Regions from separate parts of the Yersinia fenwicki genome, predicted to be linked through region 1. Evidence: predicted binding sites of a transcription regulator. Region 1 holds the regulator's gene; the other holds the start of a gene.

Region 1 (15,007 bases):
CTTGGTTGCAGCAAGCTGAGCAACAACAACTAGATTTACTGGTAGGCAATGGTTTTAGCTTTACTGCTGATCCTTGCTTACCCCCAGATAGTCCTTTGTTACATAAACAATCGTGGGGTAAAACACTTAGTGGCCAGCAATGGATTATCCGCAGTGTTGAGCATAATGAATGGCCACATTACGCATGGCTGCAATTAATTCGCCGCGAACTCATTAATACTCACCAGTTGGCATTTATTCCCAAAATGCTCCATGAAGATATTCTGTGGACGACTCATCTGGCGTTTGCCGCACAACGTATTGGATTCTGTAATGCGCCGTTTTATGGTTACCGTACCAATTTGCAATCCATTACACACTCAGCATCAGTTCACACCTTATTGGCTCGCGCCAATAGCTATCTCCATATTATTAAAGCGTTAGTTAGCCTTGCCAGGGCACAAGAACTACCTTTACGCGCTGCACTGTTACGCCACGCCAATCAAGAGAGCAGCCATTTTTTAGGGCTAATGCGTAAGAGATTACCGCCGTCACCAGAGCGTACAGCGTTAGCCATTGAGTTTCGGGAGCTCGGTTTACCCTCGGCCCTATATCAGGGGGCGAGTAATATCCATGAGTTTTGGCGGGCATTACGTTGCTCCGTGATTTTGGCACGTTTAGCACAACAAAATCATAACCCTTAGAAATAGATAGATAACTTATACTTATTTCCGTGAATACTTAGAAGGTTTTAGTGTCTAATAGACAATAAATTTTCGGTAGGAATAGGTGTAAATGCAGCGCATTTTGGTTATCCGGATAGATTTCCTTGGTGATATGGTCTGTACCACAGCGTTGTTGCATGCACTCAAGCAACGTTGGCCAGCAGCAGAAATTCATGTATTAGCGAATAAATACAATCAGGCGGTATTGGCTCGCAACCCTGACATTTCTGCAGTTCACACCTATGTTTACAGTAAGCAATGTGAAAGGAATCAGCAGCATGGCAGAATTAAGGCTATCGTTAACCGTCTGGCACTGATTCGACGATTACGGCGATTGCACTTTGATCTGCTGATTATTCCTAATGGCGGCATGAACAAAAACAGCATTCAATTCGCTAAACTACTGGGTGGTGCGGATGGTCGCTGGCATACCACTGAAAGTGAGTTCGACGATCGCAATCCTGACCATGTGACCAATCGACCCATACGCCATGAGGCACTCTCAGGTTTCACGCTGGTACCAGAATTAGAGCCCGTTGATATCGACGCATTGCAACTGCACATCTATCCAGATCCACAATTGCAGGTGAAATGGCGAACAGAATTAGGTGAAAAAGACCGACCGCGGATTGGCTTGTTCATTTCCAACAAAGCTCCGCAACGTCGCTGGAGTTTGGTGAAATGGCAACAATTGGCGCAAAAACTCAGTGATCAGGCAGATATCATCATGTTGTATGACCCAACAGATCCTCCGAGCGAAGAACAGTTGGCCACTTTTCAGGGCCGTTGCCTATTCACCCCCAGCGTTGATGAGTTTGTTGCAGCCATAAGTCTGCTGGATATGGTTATTTCAGCTGATAGTTCACCGGTGCATGTCAGCTCTGCATTGCAAATACCGGTGGTCGCGCTGTTTGAATCGCGGCCAGAAAAGTACTTGCGCTGGTACCCTTTGGTTCACCATGTCTTGTTACATGCGGGGCCGCAAGTTGAAGACATCACGGTCGATGCCGTCGAAAGTGCAGCCCGCTCATTATTGGGCAACAAATAAGATAGCCTATTAAGGCCGAAATACCGGCTTATCCCCGAGAATAGTCGCTCTGTGCATAATCCGTCGCTGCGGTAGATAATCCGCATTAGCATAATGTTGGGTAACGCGGTTATCCCAGATAGCCACGTCATCCTGTTGCCAGCGCCAGCGCACTTGAAACTCCGGCTTGGTGGTATGTGCAAATAGAAAACGCAGTAGCGCATCGCTCTCTTTCTCACTCAGATCCACTATTCTGGTAGTGAACCCTTCATTAACAAATAATGCCTGACGCCCACTCACCGGATGAGTACGCACTACCGGATGGAGCAATGGCGGATTCCTCTCTTTTGCCAGCAACCAGCGCTGATGGTCTTCTGGCGTTGCGCGGTGCTTATGCTCGGGGAAAGAATGGGTGAAATCATGCTCTGCCCGTAGCCCAGCTAAAAGCTGTTTAAACGGTGCTGAAAGGGCTTCATAAGCGGCAATGCCACTGCTCCATAACGTATCACCACCGGTGCTCGGCAATTGCTTGGCAGCCAGAATCGCACCTAAAGGTGGCGTCTTGATAAAAGTGACGTCAGTATGCCAATTATCATTATCCGGCGGATTATTATCGTGCGTATCTAAAACAATAATCTCTTCACACTCTTTCGCGTGAGGATAAACCGGATGAATATGTAAATCACCAAAGCGCCCGGCTAAATCGCGTTGCTGTAACGGGGTAATCGGTTGATTGCGGAAAAACAGGACTTGATGCTTGAGCAATGCATGATAAAGCTGTTCAAACTGGCTATCCCCTAACGGGCGGGTGATATTCACATTTTCAATCAGAGCGCCAATATACGGTCCCAACGGCGTCACTACCAAACGTTCATTCATTGCTGTGCTCCATACCAAGGCGTTAACCGGCGTTGAATTGCCCGCAAACTTAATTCCATACCAAAAGCGATAATGGCAATCACACTGATGCCCGCAATCACTACGTCGGTGGCGAGAAATTCTCCAGCCGATTGCACCATAAAGCCCAATCCACGAGTCGCAGCGATTAACTCAGCCGCCACTAATGTTGACCAACCGACACCCAGCCCAATACGAATGCCGGTTAAAATCTCCGGTAATGCGCTGGGCAAAATAACAAACCATAAAACCTGCCAGCGGCTGGCACCCAATGCGCGTGCCGCTCTCACTCTTACCTGTGCCACACTGCGTACGCCTGCTACCGCAGCCAAAGTGATCGGTGCGAATATAGCCAGATAAATCAGCAAAATTTTTGATGTCTCGCCAATACCAAACCAAATCACCATTAGTGGTAGATAGGCCAGTGGTGGCACAGGACGATAAATCTCAATAAGCGGATCCAGCACGCCACGCACTGTGCTGCTCAGCCCCATAGCAATACCGGTGGGGACGCCGAGAGCTATAGCGGCTAACAGGGCAATTAAGATACGCCCCAAACTAGCCGCCAAATGTTGCCATAACGTGGCATCCATAAAGCCCTGTGGGCTGGCAGTCACCAATAACTGATGCAGAACCTGTTGCGGTGCGGGCAAGAATAACGGGCTGATAAGCCCAAGTGCGGTAACAGCCCACCACAGCGTCACCACACTCACCAATGTGGCGATGCTGAGCCACAATCCTTTCGTCGCCGGTAAACGGTACACAGGCTTCTTAGCGATCAAGAGCGCTGGGCGCAGGGTATCTGGCGTTGGTAATGAAGTGGCTTGCGGGCGTAAATTGGTGTCGCGTAATGTACTGTGTAGGCTCATATCAGGGCCTCCCGCTGTTGGAAGACTTTACCCAGCACATATTCGCGACGGGCAATAAATTCAGGATCAGACTTAATGCTGCGGCAAGCTTCGCCATCGGCATAGCGCTGACCAAAGTTGAGCGATAATCGCTCGACCACCAGCCCTGGCCCCGGTGACAGCAATATCAGTTCGCTGGCAAGAAATACCGCCTCTTCAATATCGTGAGTAATCAGTAGAATTTGTTTGCCGGTATCACGCCAAATAGACAGCAGCAGCTCTTGCATCTGTTCACGAGTAAAAGCATCGAGCGCACCGAACGGCTCATCAAGCAGTAATAAGCGCGGATCCACCGCCAGCGCTCGCGCAATCCCCACTCGCTGGCGCATCCCTCCGGAAAGTTGCCAAATGTAGTGATGTTCAAAACCCGCTAACCCGACCCGATTAAGCATTTTCAGCGCGGTTGCCTGCCGCTGTTGCTTGTTCAAACCAGCCAGTTGCAGGCCAAACTCCACATTGCTGACCACATCGCGCCACGGCAGTAAGCCCTCATGCTGGAACACCACTCCCCGTTCGGCACTCGGGCCGTGAACCGGAATATCATCCAGAGTGATGCTGCCAGCTGAAGGCTCCATAAATCCGGCAATCAAATTCAACAATGTGGTTTTGCCACAACCTGATGGCCCCAATACCACGACCAACTGTCCGGATGCGATTTGTAATGACACATCCTGTAAGGCAGGTTTGCCCTGATATTCAGCCCACAGGCCACTGACATTTAACATGATGGCTCCTAGGACTGCGGGGTCGCCTGAACATCTTTCACAAAGCGGTCAGTGACGAAATCACGATAATCACTGGCCACCTGCGGGATCTTACCCTGCTGTTTGAGGAACGCAGCGGTATCACGGATAGCTTGATCCACCGGCTGACCCAGTTGTGTTATCTGCTCAGCCACCGGCAAATAAGTGTTGCCTTTCACCAGTTCTGGCACTTGTTCTGGCGGAACACCGCTTAAGCGCGAAAGCTGGCTCAGATGTTCTGGATTTTTAAGCCATTGATCAGGTTGAGCCAAGTAAGCCCCTTGAGCGGCCAATGCACTGCGGGCAAAGGCGGTCACCACTTCAGGATGGGCCTGAGCGAAATCCTTGCGTACCACCCAAACATCCAGGGTTGGCGCGCCCCATTGCCCCACTTGCGCGGAGTCAGTCAGGACAGTACCGGTTTTGGCTAATTCGTTGACAGCAGGAGCCCAGACATACGCGCCATCAATATCACCACGTTGCCAGGCGGCAGCGATAGCGGGTGGCTGTAAGTTCAGAATAGTGACCTGATCCGGCTTGATACCCCAATGCTTCAGAGCGGCCAGTAGGCTGTAATGGGTGGTAGAGATAAACGGCACAGCGATGCGCTTACCAATTAAATCCTGCGGGGTTTTGATCTCTTTTTTGACCACTAATGCTTCAGAGCTACCCAGTTGCGAGGCCAATAGGAAAACCTCAATCGGGACATTCTGGCTGGCCGCAACAGCCAGTGGGCTGGAGCCGATATTGCCAATCTGCACATCACCCGAAGCAAGCGCTCTAACGACACTAGAGCCACTATCAAATTTACGCCAATCTACCTTGGCACCGGAAAGCTTGGCAAAGCTGTTATCCGCTTGCGCGACTTTGGCTGGTTCCGCAGAGGTTTGATACGCCACGGTCATATCAACAGCATGTGCGCTGGTCGCCACCAATGACAGAGCCAACAGCGCCCCACCCGCTCGCCAGATGCCGCTAACTGCGCTGGCAAGGCTTGTAGAAGAAAAGGTTATCGTCATGGGTTCACTCCGCTCGGTTAACAGTGTCATTCGTTATGGTTGCGACCCTAAACAAACTTGGTGCGCTGAGATGACAGTGATACCTGAAGGAGTAACACCGCTAAAGGAATAAAAAATTATTCTTTATTCCTTTAAGCGATAACAAATTGACTCACAATAGAATTCTTATCCGTAACAAACAGTTAACTAAAATGTAATTTCGCCTTTAAGGAAAATGCGGGATGCACCTGAAATAAAAGTGCGCTCCCCGACTAAAGTGCAGAATAGCTCACCACCGCGCGCAGATATCTGGCGAGCATGCAACGATGTTTTACCCAACCGCGCCACCCAATATGGCATTAACGTGCAATGAGCTGAGCCGGTAACCGGATCTTCATTGCTGCTCAGGGTAAAGTAGCGCGAAACAAAATCGACCTCATCACCCGGCGCAGTCACAATCACACTTCGGCCGGTATAAGCAATCAGCGCCACCAGATCCGGCTGTAATTGACGTACTTGTTGCTCACTCTCCAGCACTACCAGTACGGATTTTGCCTGCCATACCTGCTGAATATCGACGCTAAGTAGTGCCTTCAGTTCAGCCGCAATCGCAATCTTCTCTGGGGGCAATGCAGGGAAATCCAGTGATAGTCGGCTAAAGTTATCCGTGTCGCGCTTGACATGTAAATCACCACTGGCGCTACGAAAACAGATATCGTGCAAACCGGGGTTGACCACGTTGAACATCACATGCGCCGCCGCCAAGGTGCCGTGGCCGCATAAATCTACTTCACGTTCTGGCGTAAACCAACGGATTGCCGATTTATCTCCTTCATCCCAGACAAAGCTGGTTTCCGGCAAATTGATTTCCGCAGCGATACACTGCATCTGTGCTGCCGACAGCGGTTTTTTCAGTAAATACACGCCAGCAGGGTTACCGGATAACCCTGTGCCGATAAACGCATCCACATGAAAATAGTTATAAGCCATTAATTAACCCCACGGTTAATACTCTAAATAATGTTTGCAGCTGCCTCGAAGACACGGGGCCCATTAATGGGTCGAGTAATGAAAGCAGCCAACGCACATGCAGCTTGAAGTATAACGAGTATGATCAATGCCAAATAAGCAACACACAGGCCGCCGTCAGCAAGCCCATCGCGATATTAAAGGTAAACCATGCCCGGCGACTGCGTAACAGACGACCGATCAATGTTCCAAAACCCAGCCAAATGATACCGGCCACCAGATTCACCATAAACATACCAAGACTGATCATTAAGATGGAATGATTATAGGCTGCACCTGCCATGCTAAAGCTGGCGACTGATCCTAATCCCATCAGCCAGGCTTTTGGGTTAAGGAACTGCAATAACCATCCTTGATACAAACGCAGCGGTTTTGGTGGAGCAACATTGGTGTCTAATTTTTCATAGGCCGAAGTGGCAATTTTCCATGCCAGCCATAGCAGATAAAGACTACCCAGGATTTTCAGAATTAAGTGCAAAGAAGGGTAGATCAGAATCAGGCCACCGACACCAAACGCCACCAGCAGTAGCATGCTTTGCATGCCTAACATAATGCCTAACATCAACCAGATAGACCGCATAAAACCAAAATTGGCCCCAGCTGAAGTTAACAGCATATTGTTTGGGCCGGGAGTGATAGCGGCAACCCAGAGAAAACCTACCATTGAAAGAAATAAACTCAGTTCCATGAGACGGGTGCCTCTCACCCAAAATGATGCGCGATATACCCATGAAGCTAACAGTGTGCTATTGATCACACAAGAGCAACAACATGATTTCCATTCACCATATGCATGAAATATTTCGTCCGCTGGCCGGTGCCAGCAACCCACATCTGCAAACGCTGCTGCCACGGCTGGTCAGGCGGCGGGTTCAACTGCAACCTTTTTGGCAACGGCTGGAATTGCCCGATGGGGATTTTGTCGATCTGGCCTGGAGTGAAAACCCCGAGCTGGCACGGGATAAACCCAGAGTCGTGCTATTCCACGGGCTGGAAGGAAATTTTTACAGCCCCTATGCCCATGGCTTGCTACGCGCCTGGCAAGATAAAGGGTGGCTGGGTGTGGTGATGCATTTTCGCGGATGCAGTGGCGAACCTAATCGTAAATCACGTATTTATCATTCTGGTGAAACAGAAGATGCCCGATTCTTTCTGCGTTGGTTGCGGGAGAGCTATGGTCAGGTTCCCACCGCTGCGGTTGGCGTCTCTTTGGGTGGCAATATGCTGGCGCTCTATTTGGCTGAACAAGGGCAGTTGGCCGCTCAAGGACAAGAGAGCTTATTAGAGGCAGCCGTGGTGGTTTCTGCACCACTGATGCTTGAACCTTGTGCTAATCGTATGGAACAAGGTTTCTCTCGCGTCTATCAGCACTATTTGTTGAACCAACTGAAGTTAAATGCCACCCGCAAGCTGTTGCATTACCCCGGAAGCCTGCCGTTGGATCTGCCTCAATTGAAAGGATTGCGGCGAATCAAAGAGTTTGATGATGTCATCACGGCAAGAATACATGGCTTCAATGATGCACTGGATTACTATCGACGTTGCAGCGCTTTACCGTTATTGCCGCAAATTACGACTCCACTGCTTATCATTCATGCCAAAGATGATCCATTCATGACGGCCGAGGTCATCCCGAATCTACGCGAGTTACCGGACAATATTGATTATCAGTTAACGGAGCATGGCGGCCATGTCGGTTTTGTCAGTGGCTCATTAAAACATCCACAAATGTGGTTGGAACAACGTATTCCAGCCTGGCTTTCCCCCTATTTGGAGCAACAGTCATGATCATCCCCTGGCAGCAAGTCGACAGCGAAACGCTGGATAATCTGCTGGAAGCCTTTGTGCTACGTGAAGGCACGGACTACGGCGAACATGAGCGGTCATTGGCACAAAAAGTCGAAGACGTGCGCCGTCAATTAGCCAGTGGTGAGGCCGTATTAGTTTGGTCAGAGTTACACGAAACCATCAATATCATGCCGCGCGGTGCCTTTCGTGCCGGAGCCGAAGAGCAACCATAACCCCTGCGTTGTCACCCTATTCTCTAAGTAAAATCAGGGTGACAAGCCGGGCACTTTGCCCTAAAAATACCCATTAACAAGAAAAAATAGACCGTTTAAGCCCGCCCACTGAGGATCTCACCCCATGGAGTTACAGCTAATATGTCAATTAAACATCCGGTTATAGCCGTCACCGGCTCAAGTGGCGCAGGGACAACCACCACCAGTCTGGCATTTCGCAAAATTTTTCAGCAATTGAATATCCGCGCAGCGCAGATTGAAGGTGACAGCTTCCATCGTTATACCCGTCCTGAAATGGATACCGTCATCCGTAAGGCACGGGATCAAGGCCGACATATTAGCTATTTTGGCCCAGAAGCCAATGACTTTGGTCAGTTAGAAGAGAGTGTGTCGCAATACGGCGAGCATGGAACCGGGCGCTCACGTAAGTATCTCCATACCTATGATGAAGCCGTGCCCTATAACCAGATCCCAGGCACATTCACCCCTTGGGAGGCGTTGCCGGAACCCACTGATGTGCTGTTTTATGAAGGTCTGCACGGCGGGGTCGTGACCGAACATCATGATGTCGCAAAACATGTCGACTTGCTGGTCGGCGTGGTACCGATAGTCAACCTGGAGTGGATTCAGAAATTAGTCCGTGATACCGGCGAGCGCGGCCATTCCCGTGAAGCGGTCATGGATTCGGTGGTGCGATCTATGGACGACTACATTAATTACATTACGCCACAGTTCTCACGCACCCATATTAACTTCCAACGTGTTCCGACGGTTGATACCTCAAATCCGTTTGCCGCCAAAGCCATTCCGTCACTGGATGAAAGTTTTGTCGTCATTCATTTCAGAGGTTTGGATCAAATCGATTTCCCCTACTTGCTCGCAATGTTGCAAGGGTCGTTTATTTCCAATATCAATACATTGGTCGTACCCGGCGGGAAGATGGGGCTGGCAATGGAGCTGATTATGGCACCGTTGGTGCAGCAATTGCTGGAAGGTAAAAAAATCGGTTAATCCTTCGTCCTTGAAGCCGCAGTAAAGCAATTGCTGGAAAGAAAAAATAATTTGACGCTATCCCAACCCAAAGTAGTTGGGGCTGCAGGTAGGCGGCAAGCGAACTCATCCCGATGAGCTTACATAAGTAAGTGATTCGGGTGAGCGAGTGCAGCTAACAACCCTGCAGCTTCAAATACGAAGGGGTTAATTACGCGATGTCACGGATTTCAAAACTATGGGTAATGGTCGCCGCTTTCCCCAACATTAAAGAAACCGAGCAATACTTCTCGGCCGAGAGTTCAACCGCGCGCTCAACGATTTTATCCGTCAGGCCTTTGCCACTGACAATAAAATGCAGGTTAATTTGCGTAAACAGGCGCGGAGCTTCTTCCCGGCGCTGGGACGTTAACGTCACTTCGCAATCGCGCACATCGTTACGCCCTTTCTGTAAGATAGAAACGACATCAATTGCACTACAGCCACCGGCCGACATTAACAACATTTCCATCGGACTTGGCGCTTTGTCTCCAGCATTCCCATCCATTAAAATTTGATGACCTGAAGCGGACTCACCTAAAAATGTTAGCCCTTCAACCCACTTTACACGTGCCTGCATAACTCTTGCTCCCGGTTAAATTTTCCGATTCAGACTACGCTTTCATTTACAAACTGGCAATGTAACCCGATGTTCATCATGCTGAAGCGATACAACACAAGACACTAGCCTCATCCTGTGCTACAAACAGAACCGAAAGTATTGTTTTTAGAATTAAATAGGGTAGCTTCTCAATACTCAGTGAAGGGTTTCTATCCGGTACGTATCTTGGCTATACCTTTCGGCAGTTGAGCAAATTAATATGCTAAGAGAAAGTGTATTTTATAAGCACGCCGTACAGGGAACTCTGAGCCCTGTTAAGTTAGGCAGCGATAACAACAGAGGATAACAGCGAATGGTTCTCGGCAAGCCACAAACAGACCCGACTCTCGAATGGTTCCTGTCTCATTGCCATATCCACAAATATCCATCGAAGAGTACGCTAATTCACCAAGGTGAAAAGGCCGAAACGCTTTACTACATCGTGAAAGGCTCCGTTGCGGTGCTTATCAAAGATGAAGAAGGTAAAGAGATGATTCTCTCCTATCTAAATCAGGGAGATTTCATCGGCGAACTTGGATTATTTGAAGAAGGCCAAGAACGTAGTGCCTGGGTCAGAGCAAAAACTGCCTGTGAAGTGGCTGAAATTTCTTACAAAAAATTCCGCCAGTTAATTCAGGTCAATCCAGATATCTTGATGCGCCTGTCTTCACAAATGGCGAATCGCTTACAGATAACATCTGAGAAAGTGGGTAACCTTGCTTTCCTTGATGTGACTGGACGCATTGCACAAACGCTGCTTAATCTGGCAAAACAACCTGATGCCATGACCCACCCAGATGGGATGCAGATAAAGATTACTCGCCAGGAAATTGGTCAAATAGTTGGCTGCTCCCGCGAAACTGTGGGGCGGATACTAAAAATGCTGGAAGATCAAAATCTGATCTCCGCACACGGTAAAACGATTGTCGTTTACGGCACTCGTTAATTCCCTATAAACCGGTGCCGCTACCTCGGCACCGGTTTTCTTCATTTATACCCGTTATACTTCAAGCTGCATGTGTGTTGGTTGCTTTCATTACTCGGCCCGTCCATGGGCCTCGCCTCTTCGAGGCCGCTGCAAACAGTGTTCAAATCGGTTCCAGATCGATTTGTCACCCCAGTCACTTACTGGTTGTTGAGCTTACAGTAAGTAGACTCTTGGGAATTTGCTCAATTGCCGCCTTCCTGCAACTCGAATTATTTAGGGTATTATTTTGTGTAATTAATAAATTTCTGGGCCTATATGAAATGGCAACGGCTTATTTATCATCCTGAAGTTAATTATGCGCTCCGCCAAACACTGGTTCTCTGCTTACCGGCGGCGTTGGGATTTGCCTTTGGTGAATTGCGGCTGGGGTTGATGTTCTCTCTGATACCGGCCTGTTGTAATATTGCTTCGCTCGATACTCCCCATCAATATTTCTTCCGGCGGCTGATTGTCGGCGGAACGCTCTTTACTTTCAGTAGTTTTCTGACTCAACAATTACTGCTGTGGGATATCCCATTGCCGGTAGTGATGCTTGGTCTCGCATTAATGTTGGGGGTAAGTGGTGCCATCAGCCAGCTCAATGGCCGGCTGCTCCCAGCCGCATTGATCGCCGCGATTTTCAGTCTCAGCATGGTAGGTCGTGCGCCTATTTGGCAAGCACCATTGATGTGTGCTGTGGGGACCCTCTGGTACGGGGTATTTACCTGGCTATGGTTTCGGTTATGTAAAGACCAACCCATCCGCGAACCACTGAGTCAGCTTTACCATCTGTTGGCCGATTATTGCGATGCTGCGTACTCTTTGCTCCGTCAGCGCCAGAAAGCGGAAAAGATGATGCAAGCCCTGCTGGATAGACAGCAAGGCATTATGGATAAAATTAACCAACTTTATCAACAGTTTAACCTGCTACACAATGCCACCCAAAAAGAGCAAAAGCGGCTACTGATTCTCTTCCAGATGGCGCTTGATTTGCAGGAACATATCACTGCGGCGATGAATCAGTCAGAAAAGGCGGAAGAACTGATAGAGCAAAGTTCGATAGAGGCCATCCTTGAGCGTAATATGCAGATTATCTCAACACAAATGCGCACCATCGCCGATAATATTCTCTATCACCACCGCGCGAAGACTCATTTCAGTGCCGGTGATGCTCTGGTCGAGCTGGAAGAAGTTGCCCAGCAACATCCAGATAATCCGGTGGCACAATTCTGCTATTACCATATCAGCCACATTATCCAGATTCTGAGTGACCAGCGCCCGCAATATGAACGCGATTTGATGTGCAACCAACTACCTCAACCATTCTGGCCCGCACTTGTCAGCTATTTATCATTTAAATCCAGTGCATTGCGTGATGCAGGCCGCATGGGCGTGACGCTGGCAGCAGGTAGTTATGTCGGTAGTCTGATCCATCTGCCTAAACCTTATTGGATTTTACTCACCATCATGCTGGTGACGCAGAACGGCTATAACGCCACTAAAATTCGGATTCACCACCGAGCTCTAGGTACTCTGATTGGGTTGTTACTTGCAGCGGCCCTACTGCATTTTCAAATGCCGGAAGGGACTACGCTGAGCATCATGTTGCTCATCACACTGGTCGCCTATCTGGTTCAACGCAAAAACTATGGCTGGTCAGTCATCTTTAGAACCATCACTACAGTGTATATCTTGCAGTTATTGACCGGAGAGGGTGCCGACTTTTTAGTTCCACGATTGCTGGATACCTTAATCGGCTGTGCATTAGCCTTCGCCAGCGCACTATGGTTGTGGCCACAGTGGCAAAGCGGTTTGCTACGAAAGAATGCGCATCAAGCACTAGAGAGTTATCAGAAGATTCTACGCATCCTACTGAAACCAAACCCAGATATTGGGCAGCTCGCCTATGAACGCATTCAGGTGAACAAAGCCAGCAATGCTGTTCTGAGTTCACTCAATCAGGCCATGCAGGAACCAGGATTTAACTCAAAATATTTAGCCGACATGCGCCTATGGGCCACCCATAGCGAGCTTATTGTTGGGCATATCAATGAGATGACTATCCTGACTCGCGCCTATCCATTAGAAGAATCACCGCTGGAATCAGATAAACACCACATTCAGCTGACTGTAAAATTGGCGGAAGAATATTTACAGCTTTGTGAGATGGCGATTCAGCAATGCCAGCAACGGCTGGAGTCGGATAATAGTGAGGGGAATAACGATTTTGTTCAAATGTCAGATATCAACCCTGATACACAAATATCTGAATCGGAACGCAATTTACGACGCATCTTGTCACATCTCAGCGTAATGCATACCGTTTCATCTCTGGCATGGCAGCAACAACCGCACCACGGTATTTGGCGTCGGGGCAAGTAACAGAGAAGCGCCTAAAGTGGAGAGGTTAAAATCTCTCCACGGGCTTATTTACCCTTGCACCAGGCTAGCAATCACATGTTCCAAACGCGCCATACCTTGCTGAATATCTTCTTGCTCAATCACCAGCGAAGGTGCTAATCGCAACACATCTGGCCCGGCATTGAGGATCATCAAGCCATTCGCTGCCGCGGCTGTCAGGAACTCGCGCGCGCGCCCCTGGTATTGCGGTGCTAATTCAGCGCCAATCAATAGCCCCATGCCGCGGATATCACTGAACACATGATACTTGTTATTGATATCTTGCAGAGCTTGCACAAATAGGCCGTGGCGCTGTTCAATACCATTAAGTACCTCAGGGGTGTTAATGACATCCAGCGCGGCTTCTGCAACCGCACAGGCGAGAGGATTGCCGCCATAGGTGGTGCCATGCGTGCCTACCGCCATCACCGATGCAATTTCCTCTGTGGTCAGCATCGCACTGACAGGGAACCCGCCCCCCAGAGCTTTAGCTGTCGTGAGGATATCTGGCGTCACACCATAATGCATGTAGGTAAACAGCTTACCGCTGCGCCCCATACCGCTTTGCACTTCATCAAATACCAACAGCGCTTTATGTTGATCACAAAGCGCACGAACCCCTTGTAGGAACTCAGGCGTGGCAGCAGTAATCCCACCTTCACCCTGAATAGGCTCCAGCACGACTGCACAAGTGTGGTCGTCCATGACGGCTTTTACCGCCGCCAGATCATTAAATGGCACGTGGATAATATCCGCCGGTTTTGGGCCAAACCCATCGGAATACTTTGGCTGCCCACCAACAGATACAGTAAACAGCGTGCGCCCATGAAATGCATTATGGAACGCAATGATTTTAGTTTTATAAGGACTATGGCGTTCAATGGCGTAATGACGCGCTAACTTAAACGCCGCCTCATTCGCCTCACCACCCGAGTTGGCGAAAAACACCCGATCGGCAAAGGTTGCTGCAATCAGTTTCTGCGCCAAACGCAGTGCTGGCTCATTGGTAAATACATTACTGGTATGCCATAACATTTCACCTTGCTGATGCAATGCTGCCACCAGTGCAGGATGGCAATGACCCAATGCAGTAACCGCAATTCCACCTGCAAAATCAATGTATTCCGTACCTTGTTGATCCCACACGCGGCTACCTTTCCCTTTTACCGGGATAAACTGCGCAGGCGCATAAACAGGCAAAATAACCTGATCAAATGTACTGCGAGTTACTGCTAACTTATCTGCCATTACGCTGTCCATCCTAATAAACCATTGAGCTGCCAATTTATGACACGTGAAAATATAATCATAAAATATGCATAAAAAATCATAACCAAGCAAACAAAAAATCAACCAATGGACAAAGTAGATCTCAACAGATTAATTTTTAAGGAAATTATCTAATAATTGATGGCCTTGCTCGCTAAGAATGCTCTCCGGATGAAACTGCACCCCTTCCAGTGGCAAGGTGCGATGGCGGATACCCATAATCTCATCCATCACTCCGTCCTGCTCTGTCCATGCGGTCAGTTCAAAACAATCAGGCAATGAATCGGCGGCAATCACTAAAGAATGATAACGGGTAACCGTTAGCGGCTGATTAAGCCCACAGAAAACACCCTGCCCACTGTGGCGAATTGCTGTCGTTTTACCATGCATCACTTGTCGCGCCCGCACGATACG
Region 2 (15,007 bases), 290 kb from region 1:
ACATCTCTTATTAAGTATCAGAAATTATGCCTCAACTCCACAGCCCAAAACCAAAAATTATTGCTGGTTTTGTTGTTGTTAGTCCAGGTTTGCTCAGGGCGATAATAGGTGTCAGCAAAAATTGAAGTCTGCTTCGTTAACGGATAGAGCAACTGTAAACCATAGCGACTGCGATTCTTTTCTTTATGTATAGTTTCATGATTATTCGAGTCACGAAAACTCTGCGATCCTTTAACCAAGGCCAGACGCGTATAAGGCATAAACATAAGACCATTATCAAACTTATAGCGGTAAATTCCCCATAAGAAATGCTCTTTATTATAAAGCGTATTGACCAATTGCTCATCAATGTATAAATAGTTTAACCAGAGTGAGTTTTTCTGATTAAAGATGATATTGGTGCCAGCAAAATGCTCATTGATTTGGCTCCAATCTCGTTTATATACTCCATAGTTCCCTTTAGCACGAGCATAGTCTAATTTACGATCAATCAGGCGAAATGAGAAACTGGCGTTAAAACTTAGATTCTCAGAATATTGATAATATGCCTGTGGACGGATCCAAATTTCATGCCGCTCTTCACCTTTACGAACATCCCCCTTGTACTCAGGAGTGGCCAATGCTGGATTGCTTATTGAAGGATAATGCCAGTTATCATTACGGTAGCCTAAGCGTAATTTCGTATTACCACTCTTACCATCGTAGGTGAAAGGAAAAGTTCTGGTGACCCCTGCCTGCCAACGAGTACGATCATACTCTGGATTATTATCCAGATATGTTTTTAAAAACTGAACGTCATATAGCCACAGTGAGTCATTCTGGTAAATATAGGCTCCAACATAAGGTGAGGTTGCCATACTGCCTTTAATAAACTTCCAACTTTCATCACTGTCTATCTCTTGTTCTGCACCAACATAAGTTTCGAAGTTCCAGGATTTTTGCCTTAACTTATCCTGTATTTCTTTTTTTTCATTTTCTATTTGCTGAATTCTCTTATTTAATTTATAAATCTCCTGGTCATAGTCAGTTTCAAATTCATCTGCTAATACGGGCGAACACATTGCTAGTGTGCTGAAAACCACCATTCCTTTTAAGATATTCATTTTCACCTTCCGTATTTTATAACGTCGTTAATCCATAACCACGTGGATAGAGTATCTGGCTATTATCAGGACTTCTAATATCTACTGGTAATTTCCCATGTGGCTCTGCCAATACATCTAATGTCCCTTTTGGCCCCTGAAATAACGTTCTTAGCCCACTACGGATATTAGTTTCTAAACTGTTTCGTACATTATTGGTTACATCGAACCCCGTAATACCATAAATAGCAATATTAGCCCTTACACCGGATAAATAAGCAATATCATAAGGATTACGACTTGATATAACGACTAAAGAAATATTAGCCTTATTGGCTTCATCGATGATTCGCTGCGCATTAATTGGTTCGACTTTAAGATTGTATGTAGCAAGAATAATAATATCCTGGCCTTTAATTTGTTCGGCGATATATTGAGAACTTGCCTCACTTTTATCCAGTTTTATTACTTCATCTTTAATGGTAAAGTTAACATTAAATTTATTAGCAATTTCATGAAGATGTTTAGTAATGAGTTCGTTGCGTGGTTTCTCGTCAGAGAATACTATTATGTTATTTTGTGGTTTTACTCGATAAGGTAAAACATGATCATTTTTGATTAACGTGATAGCCTGTTCAGAAATAAAGTTTTCAATATTCTTATGATTTTTTGATGCGACAACTTTTTCCGCGATAGCAATATCATGCGGTTCAGGAGAAATACGCTTATTCAGTTTGGTGTAAATGACTCGCTGGGCTGAGTCCTCAATACGCTGTTTAAGCTCAGGATCTTTTACGGTTTCGATTTTTAAATAATCATAAAGTGCATCGAGTTGTTTAATACTGGCACGATTTTTAATTTCCATTGGCATTAAGACAATATCATTACCTGCCATAATGGCCTGTTTGATAGACCAGTTACGTTCAAAGTTACTGGTAATCGCGCCCATATCCATAGCATCTGTCAGGATCAAGCCATCAAACTTGAGCTGATTACGTAAGATATCAGTCAGAATGGGCTTTGATAATGTGGCTGGAGTGCCCACTTTTTCGCCCTTAATATTTGTTAACATTGAATTATCCAGAGCTGGCACAACCACATGGGCAGTCATAATTGCATCAGTAACTGGCATGACTTCAACAAAGGGTTTCAGTTCGACTTGCTGCCATGCAGTTTTATCAATATTGACCGTTGGCAAGGCAAAATGTGTATCCGAGGTGACATTCCCATGGCCTGGAAAATGTTTGAGTGAGGTGAGTACATTGTATTTGTGAATGCCACTGATATAACTACGGGCTAACTCCGCAACCAGCACCGGATCATTGGAATATGAACGCACGCCAATGACAGGGTTATTCTGGTTATTATTAACATCAACGACGGGGCCAAAATTAAAGTTAAAACCCAAGCTAGATAATTCATAACCGTGGATACTTCCGGCCTGCTGAGCAAACTTAGATGATCCAGTAGCCCCTAGTGCCATATTTCCTGGCATTTCAGTACCCACACGTAGCCGGGTGACATACCCTCCTTCCTGATCGGTGCTAATAAATAGAGGGAGATTGCTGCGCGCATTTTGAAGATTATTAATTAACGTAACTGTTTGTGGAGTATCAATCAGGTTTTCACGGAAAAGAATAATAGAACCTAAATGATAATCGCGAATCATCTTACTAACAGCCTCATTAATTTCAATGAATGCTGTTTTATCGCTGTTATCCGCATGCCCCCAGGAACGAATATCAACCATTAATATTTGCCCCAGTTTTTCTTCAAAACTCATTTTTGAAATGACTTTTTCAGCAGATATCTTTGGCGACGACCACATATCTTTAAGTTGTGCATCTGGAATAACATCTGCATAAGCACAGGTGCTAAATAAGAGAATCGCAGGTATTAATTTTTTCATTAACTCCTCCATTAGTTATGTGAGTCGGGCGATTTTACTTTTTAGCTCGCACAATAAAGTGATAATTATCACAGTTGATTGATTCGCCTTTTTACTCGAATAAGGAATAATAACACTTATTTTTTGTGAATTCATTTCCGTAAACCCACTATACAAGGCAGTAAAGCCAGGAATAACTTATTACCATCAGGAATACTTATTAATAAATTAGTGTAAATATAATCATCTAATGGCAACGAGAGTTTGTAGGTAATTTCTGATAAAAATAAAAAACTGAAAGTAGCATAGGGCAATGAGATAATTAAAATATATTACCTTCATTACCTTCATTACCTTAAATTTATGAATTGATATGCCCTCACATCAGTCATCCAAATTGTTTATTGTCATACTGGCATTTAGAATCAAGGGTTTAGCTATTTCTTTCCGTTGCTGCATCAGTGCCAAGAATATCAGATCAGTTAGGGTATTTTGGGCCGTTCGGGAAGAAATTGAAGAACTCCGCCACTCATTTTCATCCGAAATACTTTCAAGGACATAATCAGCGATCTTAGCCAACGGCGAGACTTTACTGCCAGTAATCGCGATGACAGTTGCTCCTTGCGCTTTAGCAACTGTTGCAGCAATTCTCATGTCTTTTCTTCTGCCGGTGAAAGAAAGAACAATCTGTACATCTTTGGGTGTGAGGGTGAGTGCTGCCGCAATCTGCACATGTAGATCGGCTTCAACCAGGGTCATTATGCCTATTTTTTGTAATTTATAGCTCAGATCTTTTGCAGTAAGTCCTGACCCCCAAATACCCACTATTTGTACGCGTTGAGCAGTATTAATGAGCGAGATCACTTGCTGGAAAACAGAAAAATTAATTTTCCGCGTTGTTTCCATAATTGATGCCATCTTTTCATGCGCAAGCTTTTGCGCCATCACCATCAATGAATCTTCGGATGAAATAGAATTGTGTAGCGCTTTATGTGGATAGGATTTAAATAAGTTATTTCTGCTTAATTCTTCACTGATGGCGATTTTTAGTGCTGGAAAGCCTTTCATGCCAATCTTCTGACTAAATTTGACAATCGCAGATTGGCTGACGCCTGCATCCTCTGCAAACTGAGAGGAAGATATACTGAGAATAGACTCCGGATTATCAAGAATGCACTTCGCTATTTTTTTTTGGTTTTCAGCCAGTTCAGGTAGTAACCAGGTTATTTCATTCAAAATCGACATCAAAGATTTCCCGTTAAAGATAAAAGATTATTCCAGCCAAATACCTTTCATGACTAAGGTGTAACTGCATAAATGTAATGAAGATAATTTATTTATTTGTTCTATTTTATCTGTATTTATTCCTCATAACCCCAGTAATTAGAATAGATTTTACCGTGATATATATCACGTTTAATAAATAATTAATTACTTAACATCGCCGATAATTTAAATAAAAGGAAGTCCCCATGACAATTAATCTAAGCTCAATGGTTACGGAAAGCCGAAACCCTGCCAGTGCTCAAATTGATACTCTTTCAGCACTGGAGATACTCAAGATTATCAATCATGAGGATAAAAAGGTGCCCTTTGCAGTTGAGGAAAAACTGCCCGAGATTGCCCAAGCCGTTTCGCTTATCGCCGAGTCTTTCGCGCACGGCGGTAGATTAATTTACTGTGGGGCTGGTACTTCCGGGCGACTGGGAATTCTGGATGCTAGTGAGTGCCCGCCAACCTATGGGACGCCGCGAGAAATGGTCGTCGGCCTTATCGCTGGCGGCAATACAGCTATTTTACAAGCGGTTGAGAATGCAGAAGATAGCCACGAAATGGGTGAGCAAGACCTGCGAGACCTACATTTCAATGCACGAGATGTGCTCGTTGGAATTGCAGCCAGTGGTCGCACACCTTATGTGCTGGGGGCGATGGCCTATGCCCGTAGTGTTGGGGCTAGTGTAGTGGCGATTTCTTGTAATCAGAATAGCGAAATGAGTAAAGCGGCAGATATCGCTATTGAGGTGCTAGTCGGCCCTGAGATTGTCACGGGGTCATCACGGATGAAAGCAGGAACTGCACAGAAGTTAATTCTGAATATGCTGACAACTGGCGCAATGATTCGTAGTGGGAAAGTGTATAGCAATCTGATGGTAGATGTTGAGGCGACAAACGCCAAGCTGGTGCAACGTCAGGTAGATATTGTTGTTCAAGCGACGGAGTGCTCCCCCAAGGAGGCACAAGCTGCACTTGATGAATGTAACCGTCACTGCAAAACAGCCATTATGATGATTCTGAGTGGTATGTCTGCAGAAGAAGCTGCCGATATCCTTATAAAAAATAAAGGATTCATCCGTAAAGCGCTTAAGGAGATCAAAGTATAAACATGGCGAAAATAACCAGCACTACGATAGACCAGATCTTACTCTTGATTGGTGGGAGTCAGAATATCATCGTCTGTGGAAACTGCATGACGAGACTGCGCCTGACCTTAAAAGATCGTCAACTCATACAGCATGAAAGCTTAAAAAAGATACCCGGAGTAATGGGGATCGTTAACGGCGATGATCAGTTACAAATCATTCTCGGGCCGGGCAAAGCTCAAACTGCCAGTGAGATGATGAATAAAGTGCTGAGTTCTGAACCGCAGCCGCAACATGAAAGTACTCAGGATGCAGATTTGCATGTACTGGCCAGCCAGACAAAACAACAAATGAAAGCGAGACAACAAAGTACTGTTCACAATTTTCTGACCAAATTCGCCACCATATTTACCCCACTCATTCCCGGATTTATTGCCGCAGGATTACTGTTGGGGATCGCAACATTGCTCCAGCAAACACTGGCATTGGATGGAGTGATTCAATCCCCGTGGTTGGCGGCGCTGATTGCTTACATGAAAGTATTCAGTATCGGTTTATTCACCTTTCTCAGCATTTTGATTGGCTTTAATACACAGAAAGCTTTTGGCGGGACAGGGGTTAACGGCGCAATTATCGCTTCGTTGTTTATTTTACGCTATGTGCCGGAAGGCACTGTCGGCTACTACGGCGGGATGGAAAGCTTCTTTGGCCTGGCGATTGACCCACGCGGCAATATCATCGGCGTTCTGTTGGCCTGTATGTTAGGTGCCTGGATTGAGCGGCAAGTGCGTCGTTTTATTCCCGATAATCTGGATATGATTCTGACATCGGCAATCACGTTATTGATTACAGGTGCAATCACTTTCGTTGCCATCATGCCAGTAGGGGGCGAGCTATTTAAGGGCATGTCATGGCTGTTTATGCATTTAAATGGTAACCCGTTCGGCACCGCGATTCTGGCTGGCTTATTCCTAATTGCCGTGGTGTTCGGTATTCACCAAGGTTTTGTTCCGGTCTATTTTGCCTTAATGGACGCACAAGGTTTCAACTCATTATTCCCTATTCTGGCGATGGCAGGAGCGGGCCAGGTGGGTGCAGCACTGGCACTATATGCCCGTTCGCCAAAAGGTTCCATCCTGCGCACACAGATTAAAGGGGCCATTTTCCCAGGGTTATTAGGGATTGGTGAGCCACTTATTTATGGTGTGACATTGCCGCGCCTGAAACCTTTTATTACGGCGTGTTTAGGTGGTGCTGTAGGCGGCTTCTTTATCGGTCTGGTTGCCTGGTTGGGGCTGCCGGTTGGGTTGAATACGGTATTTGGCCCATCGGGATTGGTGTCTATTCCACTCATGACATCGGCCCAGGGGATTTTTGCCGGGATGATGGTTTACGTGGTTGGTCTTCTCATATCATATGTGGCGGGTTTTATTCTGACGTGGTTTTTCGGCCATAAAGATATTGATTTAAGCTAGTTACGATATTTAATTTGGCCCTGCTGCACCGCAGGGCCGCTATTAGAGATTAAAGCGAACCTTTATAGAGGTTATATCCCAACTGTTGCGCCACTGATGCCACCATTTTTTGGCCACGTACACTATTGCCTACCGGGTCAAGAGGCGGCGAAAATGCCGCAATGCCCATGACACCCGGCACGACCGCCAGGATCCCGCCACCGACACCACTTTTACCCGGTAAACCCACGGTATATGCCCAATCTCCAGAGCTGCCATACATCCCTTCCATGGTCATTTCAGCCAAAATAAATGGCGTATTACTGGCCGTCAGCACCCGCTTTTTAGTCACCGGGTTGACTCCCGCTGCCGCAAAGGTTGCCCCCATCGTGGCCAGTTCAATAGTATTAAGCAATGTTGAGCACTGACGAGTATATACGTCACAAGCCTCCATCGGGTCGCAGTACATAGCCTGAGCCGAATAAAGCAGCCATGCAATGGCACGATTATGAAAATTGGTGGTTTGTTCTGAATGGTTAACTTCATCAGAAAGTGCAATTGGCGCACCAACCAGTTGCTGTTGCATATCCAAAATCCGTGCCCAGCGATCCTCTCTATTACTGGCCTTAATCGCACTTACTGTCGACATCGCTCCTGCATTTACCAATGGCGACAAAGGTTTACCATTGTGCAGCTCCAACGCAATGACCGAGTTAAAAGGTAGACCGGTAGGATCTGCGCCTATCTTGTCTTGCACAGCTTGCGGACCAATATCTTCTAACGCTAAGGCAAGAGAGCACACTTTCGAAATAGATTCCAAGGCAAAACGAAAATCGGTATCACCTTGTGAAATAATATCACCATCAATCGTGACAATAGCTAACCCAGCAAGCTGACTGGGAACACTGGCCAGATAAGGAATGTAGCTGGCATTCTCCCCTCCGGCGAGGGTGGAATATTGTGAATAACTATCCTTTACAACTTGATTCAGGCGAGCTAGGTCAATAGTCATAACACTGACTCCAACACTAAATATTATTGAGCAGGGGGCCGAAACCACCCTGCATGAAGAGGAAGAACGTTAACTTTTCGGCGCTTTTGCTGCCGCCGCAGTGACGTCATTGGTATGTGTCGCCGAAGTGTTCGGAATACCTGGATGACTATTTTCTGCTTGCCAGGTAAATGGGGCAAAATCACTATTGGCATCACGCCAGTGGGGTTTGCGAACGATATATATCAAGAATGGCAACACAACAAAGAACAGCGTGCTGGCGATCAGAATGCCGACATATTCTGTTGGACTGCCTACTGTAATTTGGCTGGGGGGAATAAAGCTGAATACGAAAGCCAAAATTGACCCAATAAGCCCCGCTCCACCAATAATCCACATGCCAATTGCCCCTCCGGGAATATGATATGGGCGTGGACGATTCGGCTGGCTATAACGCAGATAAATAGCAGAGCTGAACATCAGCATATACATGATGAGATATAAAATAACGGTCATTTGACTCATTATTTGATACGCCGCCTGCACCGAAGGTAATACTACAAACAGTATTGCCAACAAGGAAACCAGCAGAGCCTGTAGTAGCAGAATATGGGTCGCCATGCCATTCTTATTGGTATGTTGCCACCAGCGTGGCAAATAGCCCGCTTTCGCCACTACCAACAAACCTGAAGATGGGCCAGCAACCCAAGTCACCACCCCCGCCAACACGCCAATAGCCAAAGCAAAAGCAACCACTGGCCCCAACCATTCCAAATGCGCCCACTTGAACATATCATCGTAAGCCACTAATAGGCTTTGCGTCAGGCTAATTTCAGACTGTGGAATAATAAAGGCGATTGCCAGAGTTCCTAATACGAAAATAAGTACCGTCCCGACAGCGGACAACATAATAGCAATAGGATAGTTTCTATTCGGGTTATCCACATCTTTAACATGGATGGCATTCATCTCCATACCGGCATAGAACAAGAAAATACTGGCGGCCAGCACTACGTTATCAAAGTTGGTAAAGTCGGGAACCACCTGATCCCAGGCTAATTCTACTTGTGGGGCCCCACCGCCAATTAAGTAAGAAAAACCCAACACAATCAAAATTACCGCAGGAATAATCGTACCGATAATACCGCCCCATTTTGAAACTTTGGCGAATGTATCGACGCCTTTAAAGGCAATAAAGGTGGCGAGCCAATAAATAAATAGCACTATTCCCAAGACAAAGAATTTATTGGCAGACAGGGCCTCGTCCCATCTTTGTTCTGGGCCAATAAAGGCCAGTGATACCGCGGCAAATGTCAGTGCGGTGGGGAACCAGACGGTGACCTCAACCCACAGCATAAACATGGCAAGAAAAGCTAACCGCGGACCAAATGCTTCGCCAACCCAGCGAAATACCCCGCCTTTTTCAGGCCAACCTGTGGCTAACTCCGCTGCCACCAGTGAGACAGGAATTAAGAAAAATACCGCAGCAAACAGATAATAGAAAATTGAACTCAAGCCATATTCGGCTTCAGCGGGTAATCCCCTGAGGCTAACTACAGCCACAATATTCATGATCGCTAGTGTAGCGATACTCAGCTTTTTAACGGGAACAGCGGATTTACCTGTCCCGGAGCTATTATTCGACATAATTTATCCACCTTATTTGCGGGCATAACGCCATCTTGAAGGTTAATAATCAGAATAAAGACCACTATCCGGTTTATGTATGGCTAAAACTATTCTGACTTGCCTCGCCTCCAAGAGATGGATGTTCACTCAGATATTTCAGTGAGGATTTAAAATCATCCAAGAGCAGCCCGGCGAAATCCATCTCGAACCCACGACGGCACATAATGCGCATAACTACCACATCAGACATCTTGCCACTAAGGGTAAATGCGGGAACCTGCCAGCCACGAAGCCTTAAACGCTCGGAGAGGTCGTAGAGGGTATACCCCGCCTTGGCTCCTTTTTTGATGCGGAAACAAATAGCTGGAATGCCCTCGTATGGGCCACCGCTGCAATAGAATTCATAAGGCCCAAGCGGGGCTATTTCTTTAGCGAGGAATTCAGCTACCTGATAGCAGGCGCTTTGTACTTTGGTATAACCTTCACGACCTAAGCGTATAAATTCATAGTATTGGGAAATAACTTGCCCCGCCGGACGTGAAAAGTTGATAGCAAATGTGCCGACCTGACCACCAAGATAATCGACATTAAATATCAGTTCTTCAGGCAACGCCGCAGCATCACGCCAAATAACCCAACCACATCCCAGCGGGGCCAGCCCGAATTTATGCCCGGAAGTACTGATTGATTTGACCCGTGGCAAGCGGAAGTCCCACTCAATATCCGGCGCAACAAAGGGAGCTAAAAAGCCACCGCTCGCCGCATCAATATGCATATCAATATCGAGGCCAGTATCCTTTTGCAGTTTATCCAGCGCGTCATGCAAGGGTTTAGGTAATTCATAATTGCCGGTGTAAGTCACACCGAAAGTTGGCACTACACCAATAGTATTTTCGTCACAGGCCTCTATCATCCGCTGCGGGTCCATAAATAATTGCCCTGGAATCATAGGGATTTCTCGAATTTCCACATCCCAATAACGTGCAAATTTATGCCAGCAAACTTGTACTGGCCCACAGACAAAATTAGGCTTATTGGTGGGTTTACCTGCCGCTTCCATTTTTTTGCGCCAGCGCCACTTCATAGCCATGCCACCCAGCATGCAAGCTTCTGAAGAACCAATGGTATTCGTCCCTACCCCTTGCTCACCGTTTGGTGTTGGGGCATTCCACAAATCAGCCATCATATTCACGCAGCGCATATCTATTGCCGCTGATTGCGGATATTCCTCTTTATCAATCCAGTTTTTATTTATCGAAAGATCCATCAGTTTGTGGACATTATCGTCATCCCACGTCTGACAGAATGTGGCGAGGTTTTGTCGCGCATTACCATCAAGAAATAGCTCATCACTGATGATTTGAAAAGCAATATCCTCACGCATCTCCTCTTTAGGGAACACTTTATTTTCTGAAATATTACGAATCGCTTTAGAGCCAAAGCGAGAGTCTAATAAATCTGAGCGATAATTATCCAGAGACTTTCTAGTCATTTCCTACCCCTATCCTAAATGATATAAAATTCGATTAAAAATGATTGAAATCAAAAAATTATAGAAATTAAAATTATTTATTATTGAGCACAGAAAATATATCGATAGAGCACTATTATGATTTCATATGCTAATAAACGTTAGCACTGGAAAAAAAATGTGCCACTACAAATACGAATATGTTTGTTTTAGGTAGGGGTGATTATTGTATTATTTTCATGCTAGTTTCTATTTATTAAGAAATTTTACGAGTAGTCTTTTCGAAAAGATATTCCTCCTTTTTTATCACTCAGGTTCTGTGAATAAAACTATTTCTATAGTGAATTATTTAACATTTAATCACTTTTTCCCGATGGCAATCACTGGCCTCCAGAACCTGACCTTGCTGCGAAGATACCGCCAATTTACTGATAGGTCGCCCACTCAGATTATCAACTAAAATAGAATGTTTCTCGCCCGCTGAAAATAGATGCTCTTCGCCCCATTGGCGTAAGCTGACAATAATCGGGAATAATTGATGGCCCTTCTCAGTCAGCACATATTCATGGTAAGCGCTGCCATCAGAGGCGGGAGCTACCCTCAAAATTCCGTGTTCCACTAGATCGCGCAGACGGCCAGCCAAGATATTTTTCGCCAATCCAAGATTGTTACGAAACTCGCCAAAGCGGCGAATCCCATCAAAAGCATCACGAATAATCATCAACGACCAGCGATCTCCCAAGATCTCAAGTGTTCTGGCAACTGGGCACTCTGCTGCTTCGGCCTGCTCTTCACTCATTTTAGACATTCTTTGACTCCGGTCTGGCGTAGAAAACTAGTTGCATATTAAAACCACCTCTGTTAAAAATCAATTAAGTGGTTTTAATTAGAAACCAGACTATGAATCAGGCATTTTATGTCCACTGTAAAAGAATCGGTAAAAAATCGCATCCAGCCATTACCTAAACCGGCTTTTACGCCGCACCTCAGCTCAATTATGGTACTGCTTTTTGCGATGATATCGGCCATGGCTGTGGCCAATGTCTATTTTGCTCAGCCTCTACTAGACATTATGGCGGGGGAGCTGAACGTTAGCCCATCGACGATTGGCCTGGTGGTAACACTGACACAAACAGGTTATGCCCTGGGGCTCATATTCATAGTACCGCTGGGTGATCTTTGGGATCGTCGAAAATTAATTATTGGGCAGTTATTGCTGTCTGCTGCGGCATTGACCTCGGCAAGCTTTGCCCCCACTTTTTCACTGCTACTGATAGCAATGCTGATTATCGGGCTGATGGCTGTTGTAGTGCAGGTAGTAGTTGCCTTTGCCGCAACCCTGGCACCCGAACAACAAAGAGGAAAAGTGGTGGGTAAAGTCACCAGCGGAATTGTATTGGGGATTCTGTTGGCGCGCTTTATCTCCGGTGTAATGGCCGATTTTGCCGGTTGGCGTTCAGTCTATTTTTGTTCAGCTGCAATGATGTTATTGATGGCAATAGTGCTCTATCTAGTGATACCTCCCGCAGCTAAATCAGCTCCGTCATCCTATCGGCAACTGCTGCTTTCGCTGTGTGAGTTATTTATCAATGAGCGTGAACTTCGCATACGAGCAACCCTCGCATTGTTGATATTTATGGCTTTTAGTGTGCTATGGACAGCAATGGTATTACCACTGAGCAGCCCACACTATGCTTTGTCTCATAACCAGGTGGGGTTATTTGGACTCGCGGGTGTCGCTGGAGCATTAGCCGCAAGCCACGCTGGGCAACGTGCCGATCGGGGATTGGGGGCGAAAACAACACAGATTGCCTTGGTGCTGCTGCTATTTTCCTGGCTTCCTATCGCATTTTTGCCCCACTCCTTGTGGTGGTTAGTTATCGGTGTAGTGATATTGGATTTTGCCGTACAAGCGGTGCATGTCACCAATCAGAGCATCATATTTGCACTCCGACCAGACGCCCAAAGCCGTCTGGTCGCGGGTTATATGCTGTTCTACTCGATTGGCAGTGCCGTCGGGGCTATCGCCACAACTTGGGTATTTGCCCATGCTGGATGGTCAGGTGTTTGTATGCTTGGCGCGACAATAAGTGCCGTTGCAATCCTGTTTTCACGTCTGACTTACAGAAAAGATTCCATACATGTAATCAATTGAATATCATAAATTTTATTTATGTTTCTATTATTCGGCTTATACTAATGTTAGTTATCTATAACTGAGTTCAGACCTTACAGGAGTAGTCGTTATGCTGAATATAGATCGGAAATACCTTCTGAGTATTGATGAAGGAACCTTAAAGAAACAACGGCTTATCATGCGAATCATTGCCATATTACTGCTGCTCGGTGGGATTTTTTGTCTGATTAACCCATTAGCTTCAGGAGCGGCCTTGAGTATGATTATCGGTATTCTGCTGTTGCTCAGCGGGATCGCGATGATAGTTGGGATGATAGCCAATCGCACTAATAACCTTTGGCCGATGGTCTCCGGTATATTGCTGGGTGTGGCATATATCGTAATGGGCTATGTATTTATTACCAACCCTGCGGTGGGAATGATAAGTCTGGCGATAGTGCTGGCGGTGCTGTTTGCCTTCGGTGGGGTTATGCGCCTGATAACTGGCTACAGAACATGGGGATTGCCGGGTGCATGGCTGCATATTTTACTGGGGATATTGGACTTAGTTATTACCTATTTGCTGGTCAGTGCCGGGCCGTTGATGTCAATCACTATGGTAACCACCTTGGTGGGGATTGAAATGCTCTTCAGCTCATTTAGCTGTTTTATGGTCGCGGGTTTATATAAACGCCAATCTTAATTCTTCTTCCTTAGCGGTATCGTGGACTGCGATACCGCTGTCCTGGAAATATTTTCATGTTCTCTAACAATTATTGATACTCGCCGTGGGAACTGCCACAGTGATATCCATCTACTCAAATTAATTGCCCAAAAAAAATATAGGCAGGTTATGTGAAACTCACTGATTTTTTAATTGCTCTATTGATCACTGCCATCTGGGGCGTAAACTTCTCTATTATCAAACTTGGTCTAATTACCGCAGATCCGCTTATTTTAGCGGGTATTCGCTTCACTCTTTGCGCGTTACCAGCGGTCTTTTTTATTAAGAAACCAGAGACTTCATGGCGTTATATAATAGGTTACGGACTCTTATTTGGTATCGGTCTCTGGGGGATTGTTAATCTGGGTATCAAAGCCGGCGTATCTGCAGGAATTGCATCTTTAGTGCTGCAATTTGGTGCTTTTTTTACTATGATTCTTGGCGCATTCTTATTTCACGAGAATCTATCGAAATATCAATATAGGGGTATTATCGTCGCACTATTAGGGCTAACTAGCATCATATTTATCAGTGACGGCTCAGTGACATTTATTGGTCTGGCTTTGGTATTATGCGGCGCAGTGGTTTGGGGGTTAGTCAGTATTATTATTAAAAAATCTAATACTAAGCAGGTATTTTCATTTTTGGTATGGTCGAGTTTATTCTCTCCTATTCCACTGTTCATTCTGAGTTATCTCTTTAATGGGCCAAGTGGATTTACTGAATTCGTTATGCATTTTAATACAACCACGCTATTTTCTATTTTGTTTCAGGTTTATCCAAATACATTATTCGCCTATTGGGTGTGGAATTCATTGCTCACTAAATATCCCGTTTCAGTCGTCGCACCGTTATCCCTGTTAGTGCCGATTTTCGGCATGCTAGGCTCAGTGATGATTTTCAATGAAAGTATTCCCTCTGGGAAAATTATCGCGATGGTATTCATTATTAGCGGACTAATTATAGGTCTATATGGTCAACGACTGAGGAACCTACTAAAGAAAAAATCTTCAGTTTCCCTCATTGAATAAAACGCAGTCATATTCATGACGGCTATCACAATCAGCACATTGTGATTTCCCAAGTTGCATTGCACCGTCTAAATTTGAATAAAAAATCTCATCCGACCACTGGCGAAACGCAGTTGTAACGGAGAGGAATAACAATAATGGAGACTGCAATGTTAGCTTACCCTCACCTGCTCGCCCCCTTAGATCTTGGTTTCACCACCCTGAAAAATCGCGTATTAATGGGCTCGATGCATACTGGGCTGGAAGAGTTGCCTGATGGTC

What was found. The regulator CRP, encoded in region 1, controls carbon source genes, mostly activating them, when cyclic AMP is high. The targets are predictions, from matches to a motif close to ATGTGANNNNNNTCACAT.
Positions count from the first base shown of each region.
Region 2: a site for CRP is predicted at 3,048-3,065, ahead of ACF3VQ_RS02605 (glycoside hydrolase family 3 N-terminal domain-containing protein). Genes of this name have one in related genera too.

Region 1 covers NZ_CP170755.1:266,863-281,869, reverse strand. The annotation lists gene ACF3VQ_RS01145 (glycosyltransferase) at 1-683, shown strand, start outside; gene ACF3VQ_RS01140 (glycosyltransferase family 9 protein) at 775-1,752, shown strand; gene tauD (taurine dioxygenase) at 1,762-2,610, opposite strand; gene tauC (taurine ABC transporter permease TauC) at 2,607-3,497, opposite strand; gene tauB (taurine ABC transporter ATP-binding subunit) at 3,494-4,261, opposite strand; gene tauA (taurine ABC transporter substrate-binding protein) at 4,270-5,298, opposite strand; gene ACF3VQ_RS01115 (PhzF family phenazine biosynthesis protein) at 5,485-6,267, opposite strand; gene ACF3VQ_RS01110 (LysE family translocator) at 6,392-6,994, opposite strand; gene ACF3VQ_RS01105 (hydrolase) at 7,096-8,094, shown strand; gene ACF3VQ_RS01100 (YheU family protein) at 8,091-8,327, shown strand; gene ACF3VQ_RS01095 (phosphoribulokinase) at 8,469-9,338, shown strand; gene ACF3VQ_RS01090 (OsmC family protein) at 9,529-9,936, opposite strand; gene crp (cAMP-activated global transcriptional regulator CRP) at 10,271-10,903, shown strand; gene ACF3VQ_RS01080 (YccS/YhfK family putative transporter) at 11,201-13,306, shown strand; gene ACF3VQ_RS01075 (aspartate aminotransferase family protein) at 13,355-14,572, opposite strand; gene ACF3VQ_RS01070 (aminodeoxychorismate synthase component II) at 14,705-15,007, opposite strand, start outside.
Region 2 covers NZ_CP170755.1:556,623-571,629, reverse strand. The annotation lists gene ACF3VQ_RS02610 (hypothetical protein) at 18-1,103, opposite strand; gene ACF3VQ_RS02605 (glycoside hydrolase family 3 N-terminal domain-containing protein) at 1,120-2,991, opposite strand; gene ACF3VQ_RS02600 (SIS domain-containing protein) at 3,355-4,215, opposite strand; gene murQ (N-acetylmuramic acid 6-phosphate etherase) at 4,443-5,351, shown strand; gene murP (PTS N-acetylmuramic acid transporter subunit IIBC) at 5,354-6,805, shown strand; gene glsA (glutaminase A) at 6,855-7,796, opposite strand; gene gadC (putative glutamine/gamma-aminobutyrate antiporter GadC) at 7,866-9,422, opposite strand; gene ACF3VQ_RS02575 (glutamate decarboxylase) at 9,496-10,896, opposite strand; gene ACF3VQ_RS02570 (winged helix-turn-helix transcriptional regulator) at 11,225-11,683, opposite strand; gene ACF3VQ_RS02565 (MFS transporter) at 11,792-13,030, shown strand; gene ACF3VQ_RS02560 (HdeD family acid-resistance protein) at 13,122-13,694, shown strand; gene ACF3VQ_RS02555 (EamA family transporter) at 13,847-14,746, shown strand; gene ACF3VQ_RS02550 (FAD-dependent oxidoreductase) at 14,896-15,007, shown strand, end outside.